2 regions of the Microbacterium sp. dk485 genome follow, and region 2 is predicted to be linked to the other one. Evidence: predicted binding sites of a transcription regulator. Region 2 holds the regulator's gene; the other holds the start of a gene.
What was found. The regulator LexA, encoded in region 2, represses DNA repair genes until DNA is damaged. The targets are predictions, from matches to a motif close to TCGAACANNTGTTCGA.

Region 1 (6,259 bases), on a different contig from region 2:
GCCAGGGCGTCGCCGTCGAGCCCGGCGCGCACCTGCTCGACCTGCTCCTCGGTGGCCAGCCCGTTCACGCACGTGTCGGAGTCGGACACGCTCGTGCACATGTGGACGGCGACCTGGGCGCGGTCGACCCAGAAGTCGCGCATCTGGGCGATCTGCATCTGCATGAGGATCGCGGCGCCGACGAAGGTCAGCGAAACGAAGGTGACCAAGACGACCGAGATCACCATGGAGGCGTTGCGGCGCAGGCCCGAGAAGGCCTCCGACAGGATGAGGCCGAATCTCACGAGGTGGGCCCCACTTCATCCTTGCGGTCGTCCAGGCCCAGCCGGTCGGCCAGGCCCAATTCGTCGATGTCGACCTGCGGCAGGTCGACCGCGACGGGGCGCGTGTGGGTGGAGGTTGCTTCCCCTGCGGGGGCGGGCGGCTGCTCCGTCATCACGGGGGCGGATGCGGCGGACACGGGTGCGGCCTCTCGCGGTGTCTCGGGGGCGCTCTCCGCGGGACGGACCTGCGGGGCGGCGCTGGCGCGGGGCGCCTCGGGTGCCGGCGGCCACACGGAGGCCAGCTCTTCGGTGCGCCCGAACTCGTACGACGTCTCGTGCGTGACGGCGCCCTCTGGCGCGGCGACGGGGCCCAGGGCGTCGGCGACGGCGGGGGCCAGTTCGTCGGCGGCAGCATCCAGGGCGGCGCCGGCGGCGGGGGCGACCTGGGCGACCTCGCGCTGCACCTCGAGCACTGCGGTGAGGGCGGCCACCGCGGCGGCTCCCTTCTCAACCTCGGGGGTCAGGCGCGGCAGCCCGGAGGTGTCGCCGTATCCGCCGTGACGTTCGTCGCGCATCATCTGCCCGTTCTGCAGTTCGATGACACGGCGCTGCATCTGGTCGACGAAGGCGGCCTCGTGCGTGGCCATCACGACGGTCGTGCCGCCGGCGTTGATGCGGGCCAGCAGCTGCATGATGTCGATGGAGGTACCAGGGTCGAGGTTTCCGGTCGGCTCGTCGGCCAGGAGCACCTGGGGGCGGTTCACGAGGGCGCGCGCGATCGCGACGCGCTGCTGCTCCCCGCCGGAGAGCTCGTGCGGCAGGCGCTTCTCCTTGCCGCTGAGGCCCACGAGGTTGAGCACCTCGGGCACGGCCTGCTGGATGAAGCCGCGGGAGGCGCCCGTCACCTGGAGAGTGAAGGCGACGTTCTGGAACACCGTCTTGGTGGGCAGCAGGCGGAAGTCCTGGAACACCGCACCGACGTGACGGCGGAAGTAGGGCACCTTGCGGTTGGACAGGGTCCGCAGGTCGCGGCCCAGCACGACGACGCGGCCGCTGCTGGGAGTCTCTTCGCGCAGGATCAGGCGCAGGCACGACGACTTGCCGGAACCGGAGGCGCCGACGAGGAAAACGAACTCCCCGCGCTGCACCTCGAAGTCCACCGAATCAAGGGCGGGTTTGGAGGTGCCGCGATACTTCTTGCTGACGTTTTCGAACCGGATCATGGCGCATCGAGCCTAAGCTCCGGTCGCGCGACACCCTGCAGTGACGCGCCGCCCGCACCGATGCCGCGGGCTCAGTCGTCGTCTTTGCGCTTGCGCCAGCGGATGCCGGCGGCGATGAGACCGTCGAGGTCGCCGTCGAAGACGGAGGCGGGGTTGCCCACCTCGTAGCCGGTGCGGAGGTCTTTCACGAGCTGCTGGCCGTACAGGAAGTAGGAGCGCATCTGGTCGCCCCAGCTCGCCGTGATGGTGCCGGCGAGTTCCTTCTTCTTCGCCGCCTCCTCCTCGCGCTTGAGCAGGAGCAGGCGGGTCTGCAGCACGCGCATGGCGGCCGCGCGGTTCTGGATCTGCGACTTCTCGTTCTGCATCGACACGACGATGCCGGTCGGAAGGTGCGTGAGGCGCACGGCGGAGTCGGTGGTGTTGACCGACTGGCCGCCGGGGCCGGACGAGCGGAACACGTCCACGCGCAGGTCGCCCTCGGGGATCTCCACCTCGACGGCCTCCTCCATGACGGGGATGACCTCGACGGCGGCGAAGCTCGTCTGGCGCTTGTCGGCAGAGCCGAACGGGCTGATGCGGGCGAGGCGGTGCGTGCCGGCCTCGACCGACAGCGTGCCGTACGCGTACGGCGCGTCGATCTCGAACGTGGCGGACTTGATTCCCGCGCCCTCGGCGTAGGAGGTGTCCATGACCTTCACGGGGTACTTGTGGCGCTCGGCCCAGCGCAGATACATGCGCATGAGCATCTCGGCGAAGTCAGTGGCGTCGTCGCCGCCGGCGCCCGAGCGGATCGTGACGACGGCCGAGCGGTCGTCGTACTCGCCGTCCAGAAGCGTCTGCACTTCCAGCTGGCCGATGACGTCCTCGAGCTCGGCGAGCTCGCGACGCGCCTCCTCGGCGGTGTCTTCGTCGTCCATCTCGTTGGCGAGCTCCACGAGCACGTCGAGGTCGTCGAGGCGCTGCTCGATCTCGGTGATGCGACGCAGCTCGGTCTGACGGTGGCTGAGGGCGCTGGTGACTTTCTGCGCCTTGTCGACGTCGTCCCACAGATCAGGAGCGCCGGCCTCCTCGCTCAGGCGGGCGATCTCGGCGGTGAGCGCCTCGACGTCCACAACGGCCTTGATGTCGCCGAACGTGGAGCGCAGGGCCTGGATGTCGGCGGAGAGATCGAATTCGAGCATGGCAGTTCAGCCTACCGCCGCCGGGGCTCCGCCCCGCCGCGGACGGTCCTGCGTCGCACGGGCGGCAGTGGCCGCGGTTATCCACAGATCCGAGATCATTCGAACAAATGTCCGAGGGTCCTGCGAGAATCGAGGCATGTCCAGCCCCACCGCCGCCATCGCCGAGGCCCTCTCGGCACTGGATGCCGCGTGGGGAGACGCACCCGACACCAGCGCACTCCCGGATGCGACCGTCAAGCTCATCAACGAGCGTGTCGCCGACCTCCGCCGCCGCGTCGACGGGCTGCACGCACGCGTGGCGGCGGAGGTGGCTGCGCGGTCGCGTCCGGAGCTGGGCACCGAAGGATTGGCACGGAAGAACGGATTCCGGACGCCTGCGAAGCTGATCGCGGAGGCGACCGGCGGCCACACCGCGGACGCGGTGCGGCTGATCCAGGTGGGTCAGGCGACCGCTCCGCGCATGTCGCTGTCGGGCGAGATCCTCCCGGCGAAGCATCCGCACATCGCCGCTGCACTCGAGGCCGGCAGCATCAGCGTGACCGCGGCCGGCGCGATCACGACCATGCTGGATCGGGTGTCGCTGCGTCTCGACGACGCAACCCGCGACCATGCCGAGAAGACCCTCGCGCGAAGGGCTCCACTCCTCACCTACGACGAACTCCTTGCGGTGCTGCGCCGCGCGGAGGCGCATCTCGATCCCGACGGACTCGAGCCGCGGGTCACCGAGCAGCACGGCGAGCGGTCCCTGAAGATCGCGCAAGACGCCGCCGGAATGACGGTTCTCACGGCGCGGCTCGATCCGGAGTCGGCCGCACCCGTCGTGGCCGCGATCGAGGCCATCGTCACCCACCAGCTTCGGACGTCGCGCGGTCACAACGCGGTGCCACCGACGACCGGGAACGGCGGCGATGACGTGACGGACCCTTCCGACGGAGCGGACGACGCGGACGCCGGCCGGTCCTGGCGTCGCACGGGCGCAGCCGTCGAAGAATCGCGCTCGCTCACACAGATGCGTGCCGATGCGCTGGCGGCGATCTGCCGTCATGCCATCGGCTGTGATCGTGACGCACTCCCGTCCTCGGCCGTGACCGTGGTGGTGCGGATGACGCTCGACGATGTGCGAGGCGGCGCAGGTGTCGCCACCATCGACGGGATGGAGGCGCCCATCGACGCCGGAAGCGCACGGCGGATGTCCGCTGCTGCCGACATCATCCCCTGCGTGCTCGGCACCGACAGCGAAGTCTTGGACTGGGGTCGGGCCAAGCGCCATTTCACGTCCGCGCAGCGGCTCATCCTCGTCGAGCGCGATGGCGGGTGCTCGTCGTGCCATCTGCCCCCTGCCTTCACCGAGGCGCACCACATCCAGTGGTGGGAGCGGGATTCCGGGCCCACCGACCTCGATAACGCGATCCTGCTGTGCACGTCCTGCCACCATCGCGTGCACGCCGACGGGTGGGAGATCCGCATCGACACCCCGCCGGGGGCGCCACCCAGCGCAGGCACGGTCTGGTTCATTCCTCCCCCGCACGTCGACCCGACCCGGACGCCCCGACTCGGCGGTCGACGTCGGTTCGATCCCCTCGCATGGGGTCTGACAGCCTGACGCGGTACCTCTCGGCGCCCCGCCTGCGGCAAGCGCAGCGAGCCGACGGGCGGTGCCGCGCCGGGGCCTGGCTAGGGTGGAATCGATGACGGATTCGCCGCGGCACGTGCTCGGGCGCTTCGCCCCGATGATCTACGGGCCGACGCTCCTCTTCGCGCTCGGCGAGGGCGCGGTGCTGCCCCTCATCCCCGTGATCGCGAACAACCTGGGTGCCGACGTGGCCGTGGCTGCTCTGGTGGCCTCCGCCCTGGTCGTGGGGCAGTTGTGCGGCAACATCCCCGCCGGATGGGTCGTCGCCCGGTACGGCGAGCGTCCGGCGATGGTGGGGGCCGGTCTCCTCGCCCTGGGCGCGATCGTGGCCCTGGCCCTCGCCCCCAACCTGGCGCTGTTCGCCGCCTCGGTGTTCCTCATCGGATTCTGCGCGGCCGCGTTCGGCCTCGCCCGCCACTCGTTCATGACCACCCGCGTGCCGCTGGTCTTCCGCGCCCGGGCCCTGTCGCTCCTGGGCGGCACGTTCCGGCTGGGGATGTTCCTCGGCCCGTTCGTCTCGGCGGCGCTGCTGGCGATCTTCGCCGACGAGCACGTGGCCATCTGGTTCTTCGGAGTCACGCTCCTCGGCGCTGTCCTGCTCGTCCTGTTCGGACGCGACCCCGAGGAGGCTCTCGTCGCCGAAGAGCGCGCGGCGCGGGCCAGTGCCCGGGACGCCGCGGCCGAAGACAGCGGCGAGGCGGTCACCGGTTCGATCCCCACTCTCGAACGCGCGGGCGTCTTCCGCACGATGTGGCGGTTCCGCGGGGTCCTCGGGCGACTGGGCCTGGCCGCCGCATCCCTGTCCGCCGTCCGTTCCGCTCGTCAGGTGGTGCTGCCGCTGTGGGGCGTCTCCATCGGCCTGGACGCGCAGACCATCGCGCTCGTGGTCGGAGTCTCCGGCGCCATCGACTTCGCGCTCTTCTACGCCAGCGGTCAGGTGATGGACCGCTTCGGCCGGTTGTGGGCAGCCCTGCCGGCGATGCTGCTCATGGGCGCCGGGTTCCTCGCCCTCTCGCTCACTCACGACACCGCGGACCCGGGCCTGTGGTTCGGGATGTTCGCCGCCGTGCTGGGCGTGGGCAACGGCCTCTCTAGCGGACTGCTGCTCACCCTCGGCGCCGACTCCGCCCCACAGGACGACCCGGCACCGTTCCTCGGTTCGTGGCGCACGCTCACCGACGCGGGCGGCGCGGCGGCTCCGCTGCTGGTCTCGGCCGTGACCGCCGTACTGTCACTGCCGGTCGCGATCGCCCTGGTCGGCGCGATCGGGTTGCTGGGCGCGGCCGGGTTCGTGCGGTGGGTGCCCCGCTACGTCCCGCGCATCCCCTGACCGCGCACCCCTGACCACGGTCACCGCAGCGCGTTGCGGCTCGTCGCCGTCGCCGACAGGGCGACCCCGTCGGGCACGAAGATCGTGATGACCGGCGGATGCCACGTCCCGGTCACCGTCACGCGCGCCGAGAGCCCGTCCGCCGCCGTCGCCGACACGAGCGCCGCACCCTCCCCCACCGCATCGACCATCTCCTGCGCCGCCGTGCGGACGAGGCCATCCGTCAGAGCGGTGCGCGGCTGGCCCGACTCCACGACGAGGGTGAAACCGTCCGCGGCGGCGAGCGCGGAGGCATCGGCGAGCGCGTCCAGTCGCTTCTGCGCGAGGTAGAGCGACGTCGCGTTCACGCACACAAGCACCAGCACGAGGGCGAAGACGGCGTAGCCGATCGTGAGCAGGAGGACGCTCCCCCGGTCGTCGGCGAGCGGTCGGGCCGGCCTCATCCGTCTCTCCAGAACCGGGAGACCTTCTGCGCCGACGAGGCCTCGAGCGGGATACTCGCCAGCCGGTCGAGGCCCAGCACCGGCGGCACGAACGGCAGCTGCACCTCGGTGCGCACCGTGACGACGACCGTCGCGCCGGCCTCGGGGCATGCCGAGCCCGCGTCGCGGCAAGACACGTCGATCTCC
Region 2 (6,259 bases):
CGTCGGTGAGCACTTCTCCGCCGCCGGGCACCTCCACGCGTGTGTTCTGGAACCCCTGGAGGGCCCCGACCTCGCCGAGCACGGTCCGCCACGTCTCCGCGATGGTCTCGGCGGGGAGCTCCCGCGCCGTGACCGGATGCATCGCCTGGGACAGGCCCGCGTGATCGCCCGTGGCGATGAGGGTGAACACGTGCTCGGTGAGGGTGCGGACATCCGCCACTCCTCGCCGCACCAGCGGCTCCCCGCCCACCGGATCCACCGGCTTGCCGAATCTCTTGAATGCTGCCTGCCTGGTCATTCCCAATTCCTTCCCGATGTCCGCCCATGTCCGGCCCGCCGCCCGCGCCGCATCCACGGCGGCTTCCAGGCGCTCGCGGGCGACACGGACCGCGTCCTGTGCTTCCCGGATCTCGTCCATGCGCGTCAGTCAACCAGAAGTTGACAGCAGCGTCAACCAAACGTTGACGCGAGCGGGTGTCAGGACAGGAGGAGCGGCGGGACGCCGGGGGTGTCGAACCCGAAGACCTGGCCGAGGAAGGCCAGCTCGCTCTCGAGCGCGTGCACGATCGTCTCGGCACGGCGGAAGCCGTGCCCCTCGCCCTCGTACAGCACGTACGCGTGCGGGATGCCCCGAGCCACGAGCGCGTCGCGGATGGCCTCCGCCTGAGCCGGTGGGACCACCGCATCCTCCGCGCCCTGCAGGATCAGCAGCGGCACGGTGAACCCCTCCGGATGGCTGAGCGGCGACCGCTCGCGGTACACATCCTCGGCCTCGGGGAGCGGCCCGATGAGCCCGTCGAGGTACCGTGCTTCGAAGTCGTGCGAATCCTCGGCGAGGGCGCGGGCGTCGCCGACGGCGTAGCGGGCGACGCCGGCCGAGAAGACATCCGTTCCGACGAGCGCGGCCAGGACCGTCCAGCCGCCGGCCGAGCCGCCGTCGATCGCGAGGCGCGCGCCGTCGGCGTCACCGCGCGCGACGAGCGCGCCGGCGGCAGCGGCGACGTCCTCGACGTCGACGATGCCCCATTGGCCGCGCAGGCGCTCGCGGTAGGCCCGGCCGTAGCCGGTGGAGCCGCCGTAGTTCACGTCGAGGACCCCGATGCCCCGGCTGGTGAAGTACGCCGTCTTCGCCGACGCGGCCGGACCCACGTGAGCGGTCGGGCCGCCGTGCACGAGCACGAGGTAGGGCGGGCGTTCGCCCGGCGTCCCCGTGTGCTCGGGGTTCGTCGGCGGGTAGGCGAAGGCGTGCACGGGGCCGCGCGGGCCGTCGGCCGTCACGGCCTGCGGCCGCGGCATCCACTCCTCCGGCAGGACAGCGGCCCCGCCGGTGATGAGCGCGGCGGGCGCATCCGTGTCGAGGTCGACCAGCCACAGCCCGCCCTGGGACGTCGTTCCGGAGCCGGACACGAGCACGCGCCGGCCGCGGGCGTCCTCGATGAGGGCGCCGGAGGTCACCGGAACCGGGAGGATCCGTGTGCGATCTCCGACAACGGCGACGATCTCGTCGGCACCGTTCGTGCGCACCGCGACGAACCCGCCGTCCACCGGCGCGAACCACCGCGACCCCAGCACCCACAGGCCGCCGCCGGTGTCGGCATCGGCGGGGGCGAGCGGATGCGGCGTACCGCCCAGGTGCGTGCGCCACACGTTCCAGCGTCCCGTGCGGTCGTCGAGGAAGGTGAGTTCGTCGTCCCCCGTCCACTCCGGCTGGAGGGGAGCGGAGCCCTCGCCGCCGGCGACGACGGTCCACGTGCGCACGGCGTCGTCCTCGAGCGTCCCCGTCCGAAGCTCGGCGCGGTCCCACGGCATGTCCGGATGGTTCCACGCGATCCACGCCAGCTGCGTCCCGTCGGGCGACAGGGTCGGCTGCGCGACGAAGTCGCTGCCCGCGACGAGACTGCGCACCGCTGCGTCATCGGCGGCGGCGGAGCCGTCGAGGGGGATCGTCACGATGTCGCGCAGCGGCGTGCGCGCGTCGCCGTCGCTCTCGCGCACCGCCAGCAGGATGCCGGCCTGGATGCGCAGCCCGCCGTAGCGCACGCCGTCGCGCGGTGGCGTGAGCGGCCGGGGCGCTGCGCCGGGGCGCAGCGACCACACGCGGCCGTCGCTCTTCTCGACGTACGTCAGTTCACCGGCGTCAGTGACCGCCCACGCGCCGCCGCCGTACTCGTGCACGCGCGAGCGCGCGTTGCCGGGGGCGGGCAGGACGTCCGAGACGGTGCCGTCGGTCCGGCGTCGTCGGACGGTCGTCCGGCCGCCCTCCTCCGGCACGGTCTGCCCCCACCAGATCTCGTCGCCCACGAGACGCGCCCCGTCGATGCGGGGCGATGCCGTCGCGACGGCGTCGGCGGACAGCGGGGACGGCCAGGATCCGAAGGGCAGGGGAGTCGGCATCCCGTCAGCCTAGGCGCCGCCCACGGTCCTCGGGATGCGTGTGCGGGCGCGCTCGCGCACGGCGATCAGACGGCGCGCAGCACCGCCACGACGCGACCGAGGACGACGGCGTCGTCGCCGAGGATCGGCTCGAAGGCGGAGTTGCGGGGGAGCAACCACGTGTGACCGTCGCGACGGCGGAAGGTCTTCACGGTCGCCTCGCCGTCGAGCATGGCCGCGACGATCTCGCCGTTCTCCGCCGTGGCCTGCGAACGCACGACGACCCAGTCGCCGTCGCAGATCGCCGCATCGATCATGGAATCGCCGGAGACCTTCAGCATGAACAGGTCGCCCTTGCCGACGAGCTGGCGGGGGAGGGGGAAGATCTCCTCCACGTGCTGATCGGCGGTGATGGGGACTCCCGCCGCGATGCGTCCGACGAGCGGCACGAGAGCCGCGTCGCCGAGGGCCGGCGCGGTGTCGGCGGGATTCTCGGCGGCGGTGCCGGGGAGGTCGATCAGCACTTCCATCGCGCGCGTCTTGCCCGGGTCGCGGCGGAGGTAGCCGCTGAGTTCGAGCTGGTTGAGCTGGTGGGTGACGCTGGAGAGCGACTTCAAGCCGACGGCGTCGCCGATCTCCCGCATGCTCGGCGGGTAGCCGTGCCGTGCGATCGAACGCTGGATCACCTCGAGGATCGCCAGCTGCTTGTCACTGAGGCTCTTCCGCCGGCGTGTCTGCGGCTTGTCGCGAGCGGTCGCGTCGGTCATTCTCGTGCTCCCTCCCGTGCCCGCCTTGGCACCGGTCTTCGAATGTCGGAGGTCCGTGATGGTCTTCCGTTGTCGAAACCGTATCCGGTATCGGGCTGCGGATCACGCTGCACCACGCGTGTCGCGTTCGATCCGTGTCCGACATCGGAACGATTGACATCCCCACAGTATCGAAGATAGATTCGGAATACAGGTTCGCATCCGGCCCTCCCGGCCGAGGGTCGGGTGCGAACCTTCCGCCAGAGGAGGAGCCATGGCCACCATCGCGAGCGTCGCCCCCACCACCCGTCTGCGTCTGACGGCCCGCGGCCGTCGGCTGCTGGCCGGCCTGGCCGCGCTGCCCGCCGCCATCGCCATCGCCCTCGCCGTGCTCGGCGGTGGCGCAGCTCTCGCCTCGGCCGAGGGCGGCGCGCCGGCCGGCACCTTCACCGAGATCACGGTCATGTCGGGGGAGTCGCTGTGGTCGATCGCACAGGATCTCGCCCCCCACGCCGACCCGCGGGACGTCGTCGAGGACATCGCGCGTCTGAACGTGCTGGAATCCTCGACGGTCTCGGCCGGTCAGCGCCTGGCCATCCCGGTGGAGTACGCGCCGCAGTCATAGCCGGCCGCCTCGCCGTAGCATGGGAGGAATGACGACCCGGTTGGACGATCTCCCGCTCCGCGACGATCTGCGCGGCCTCGTGCCGTACGGCGCACCGCAGGCGCCGCTGCCCATCGCCCTGAACGTCAACGAGAACACCCACCCGGTGCCCCAGGAGGTCGCCGACGACATCCTGGACTCGGTGGCCCGGGCGCTGCGGGACATCAACCGGTACCCCGACCGCGAGTTCACCGCGCTGCGGGAGGCTTTCGCCGGCTACCTCGGGCACGGTCTCACGGCCGAGCAGATCTGGGCGGGCAACGGCTCCAACGAAGTGCTGCAGCACCTTCTGCAGGCCTTCGCCGGTCCCGGGCGGACGGCCTTCAGCTTCGCGCCGACCTACTCCATGTACCCGCTCCTCACCCGCGGCACCGGAGCGCAGTGGATCGCCGGCGAGCGCGCCCACGACTTCACCGTCTCGCCCGAGTCGGCGGCGACGCAGGTGGCGCAGGTGCGGCCGGATGTGGTCTTCCTGTGCGCGCCGAACAACCCGACCGGAACGCCCATGGGGCTCGATGTCATCGAGGCCGTCTACGACGCCACCGACGGGATCGTCATCGTCGATGAGGCGTACCAGGAGTTCGCTCCGCGCGACGAGCGCTCGGCACTGACCCTCCTCCCGGGGCGTGAGCGCCTCGTGGTGTCGCGCACCATGAGCAAGGCGTTCGCGTTCGCCGGCGCGCGCGTGGGTTACCTCGCTGCCGACCCCGCCCTCGTCGACGCGCTGCGTCTGGTCCGCCTGCCCTACCACCTCAGCGGACTGACCCAGGCGGCCGCGCTCGCGGCGCTGGCCCACGCGCCGGTCATGCTCGGAATGGTGGACGAGATCGTCGCGCAGCGCGACCGCATGTCGGCGACCCTCGCCGCCCTGGGGTACACCCCCTACGACTCCGGGACGAACTTCGTCCTGTTCGGCGGCGTGGACGACCCGGCCCGGACCTGGCGGGAACTGTACGACCGCGGCATCCTCGTCCGCGACGTCGGCATCCCACACCACCTGCGTGTCACCGCCGGCACCGAGGAGGAGACCACCGCGTTCCTGGACGCCCTGGCCTCGGTAGGATCGAAGGTATGACCGCATCAGGCGCGCCGCGCACAGCGACTCTGCGACGCGCGACGAGTGAGTCCACCGTCGAGCTGGAAGTGAACCTCGACGGCACCGGCGTGAGCGAGATCTCCACGAGCGTGCCGTTCTACGACCACCTGCTCACGGCGTTCGCGAAGCACTCCCTGACCGACCTCACCGTGCGGGCCACCGGCGACACGCACATCGACGCGCACCACACCGTGGAGGACGTCGCGATCGTGCTGGGCGACGCCATCCGTCAGGCCCTGGGCGACAAGGCCGGCATCACGCGGTTCGGCGACGCGCTCGTGCCGCTGGACGAGGCGCTCGTGCAGGCCGTCGTGGACATCAGCGGCCGTCCCTACCTCGTGCACACCGGCGAGCCGGCCGGGTTCGAGTACCACCTCATCGGCGGCCACTTCACCGGCTCCCTCGTGCGGCACACGTTCGAGGCGCTCGCCTTCCACGCCGGCCTCACGGTGCACGTGCGCGTGCTCGAGGGCCGCGACGCCCACCACATCGCCGAAGCGGAGTACAAGGCGTTCGCGCGCGCGTTCCGTCAGGCCAAGTCGCTGGACCCGCTCGTGGAAGGCATCCCCAGCACGAAGGGTGCGCTGTGACCGACCGGCCGGTCGTCGCTGTCCTGGATTACGGCTCGGGCAACGTCCACTCCGCGGTGAAGGCGCTGGCCGCCGCGGGCGCCGACGCGCGACTGACCAGCGACCGTGGCCTCATCCGCGATGCCGACGGCCTCGTCGTGCCCGGTGTCGGTGCGTTCCGCGCCGTCATGGAGGCGTTGCGGGAGAGCCGCGGCGACGAGGTCATCGATCGCCGCCTCGCCGGTGGCCGGCCCGTCCTGGGCATCTGCGTCGGCATGCAGGTGCTGTTCGGGCGCGGAGTGGAGCGCGGTATCGACACGGAGGGGCTCGGGGAGTGGCCCGGTGCCGTGACCGAGCTCGACGCGCCGGTGCTGCCGCACATGGGCTGGAACACCGTCGAGGCCGGCGAGGGATCACGCCTATTCGCCGGCATCGAGTCCGAGCGGTTCTACTTCGTGCACTCGTTCGCCGCGCAGCAGTGGCAGCTGGAGGTCATGCCGCCCTTCCCCGCGCCCACTCTGACGTGGTGCTCCTACGGCACGCCCTTCCTTGCCGCGGTGGAGAACGGTCCGCTCTCGGCGACCCAGTTCCACCCGGAGAAGTCCGGCGAGGCCGGCATCAAGCTGTTGTCCAATTGGATCGGCGGCCTGCGCAGGGATAGCCTCTGAGCTTGTGCCCCGCGCGGGTGCCCGCCTTCCGTTCGCCCGAGGAGCCATGAACGATTTCGCCTCCAGCCCCGAGCTGATCCTGCTGCCCGCCGTCGACATCGCCTCCGGGAAGGCCGTGCGCCTGACCCAGGGGGAGGCCGGCA

Region 1: the regulator LexA is predicted to act here: its motif matches at 2,767-2,782, upstream of E4V99_RS12450 (HNH endonuclease signature motif containing protein).

What each region holds. Positions count from the first base shown of each region.
Region 1 is NZ_SPQW01000002.1:376,562-382,820, reverse strand. It holds gene ftsX (permease-like cell division protein FtsX) at 1-284, opposite strand, end outside; gene ftsE (cell division ATP-binding protein FtsE) at 281-1,486, opposite strand; gene prfB (peptide chain release factor 2) at 1,558-2,667, opposite strand; gene E4V99_RS12450 (HNH endonuclease signature motif containing protein) at 2,804-4,270, shown strand; gene E4V99_RS12445 (MFS transporter) at 4,356-5,630, shown strand; gene E4V99_RS12440 (pilus assembly protein TadG-related protein) at 5,651-6,073, opposite strand; gene E4V99_RS12435 (TadE family protein) at 6,070-6,259, opposite strand, start outside.
Region 2 is NZ_SPQW01000001.1:24,495-30,753, reverse strand. It holds gene E4V99_RS00160 (hypothetical protein) at 1-418, opposite strand, end outside; gene E4V99_RS00155 (prolyl oligopeptidase family serine peptidase) at 478-2,394, opposite strand; gene lexA (transcriptional repressor LexA) at 2,460-3,140, opposite strand; gene E4V99_RS00145 (LysM peptidoglycan-binding domain-containing protein) at 3,394-3,744, shown strand; gene E4V99_RS00140 (histidinol-phosphate transaminase) at 3,773-4,858, shown strand; gene hisB (imidazoleglycerol-phosphate dehydratase HisB) at 4,855-5,469, shown strand; gene hisH (imidazole glycerol phosphate synthase subunit HisH) at 5,466-6,116, shown strand; gene priA (bifunctional 1-(5-phosphoribosyl)-5-((5-phosphoribosylamino)methylideneamino)imidazole-4-carboxamide isomerase/phosphoribosylanthranilate isomerase PriA) at 6,163-6,259, shown strand, end outside.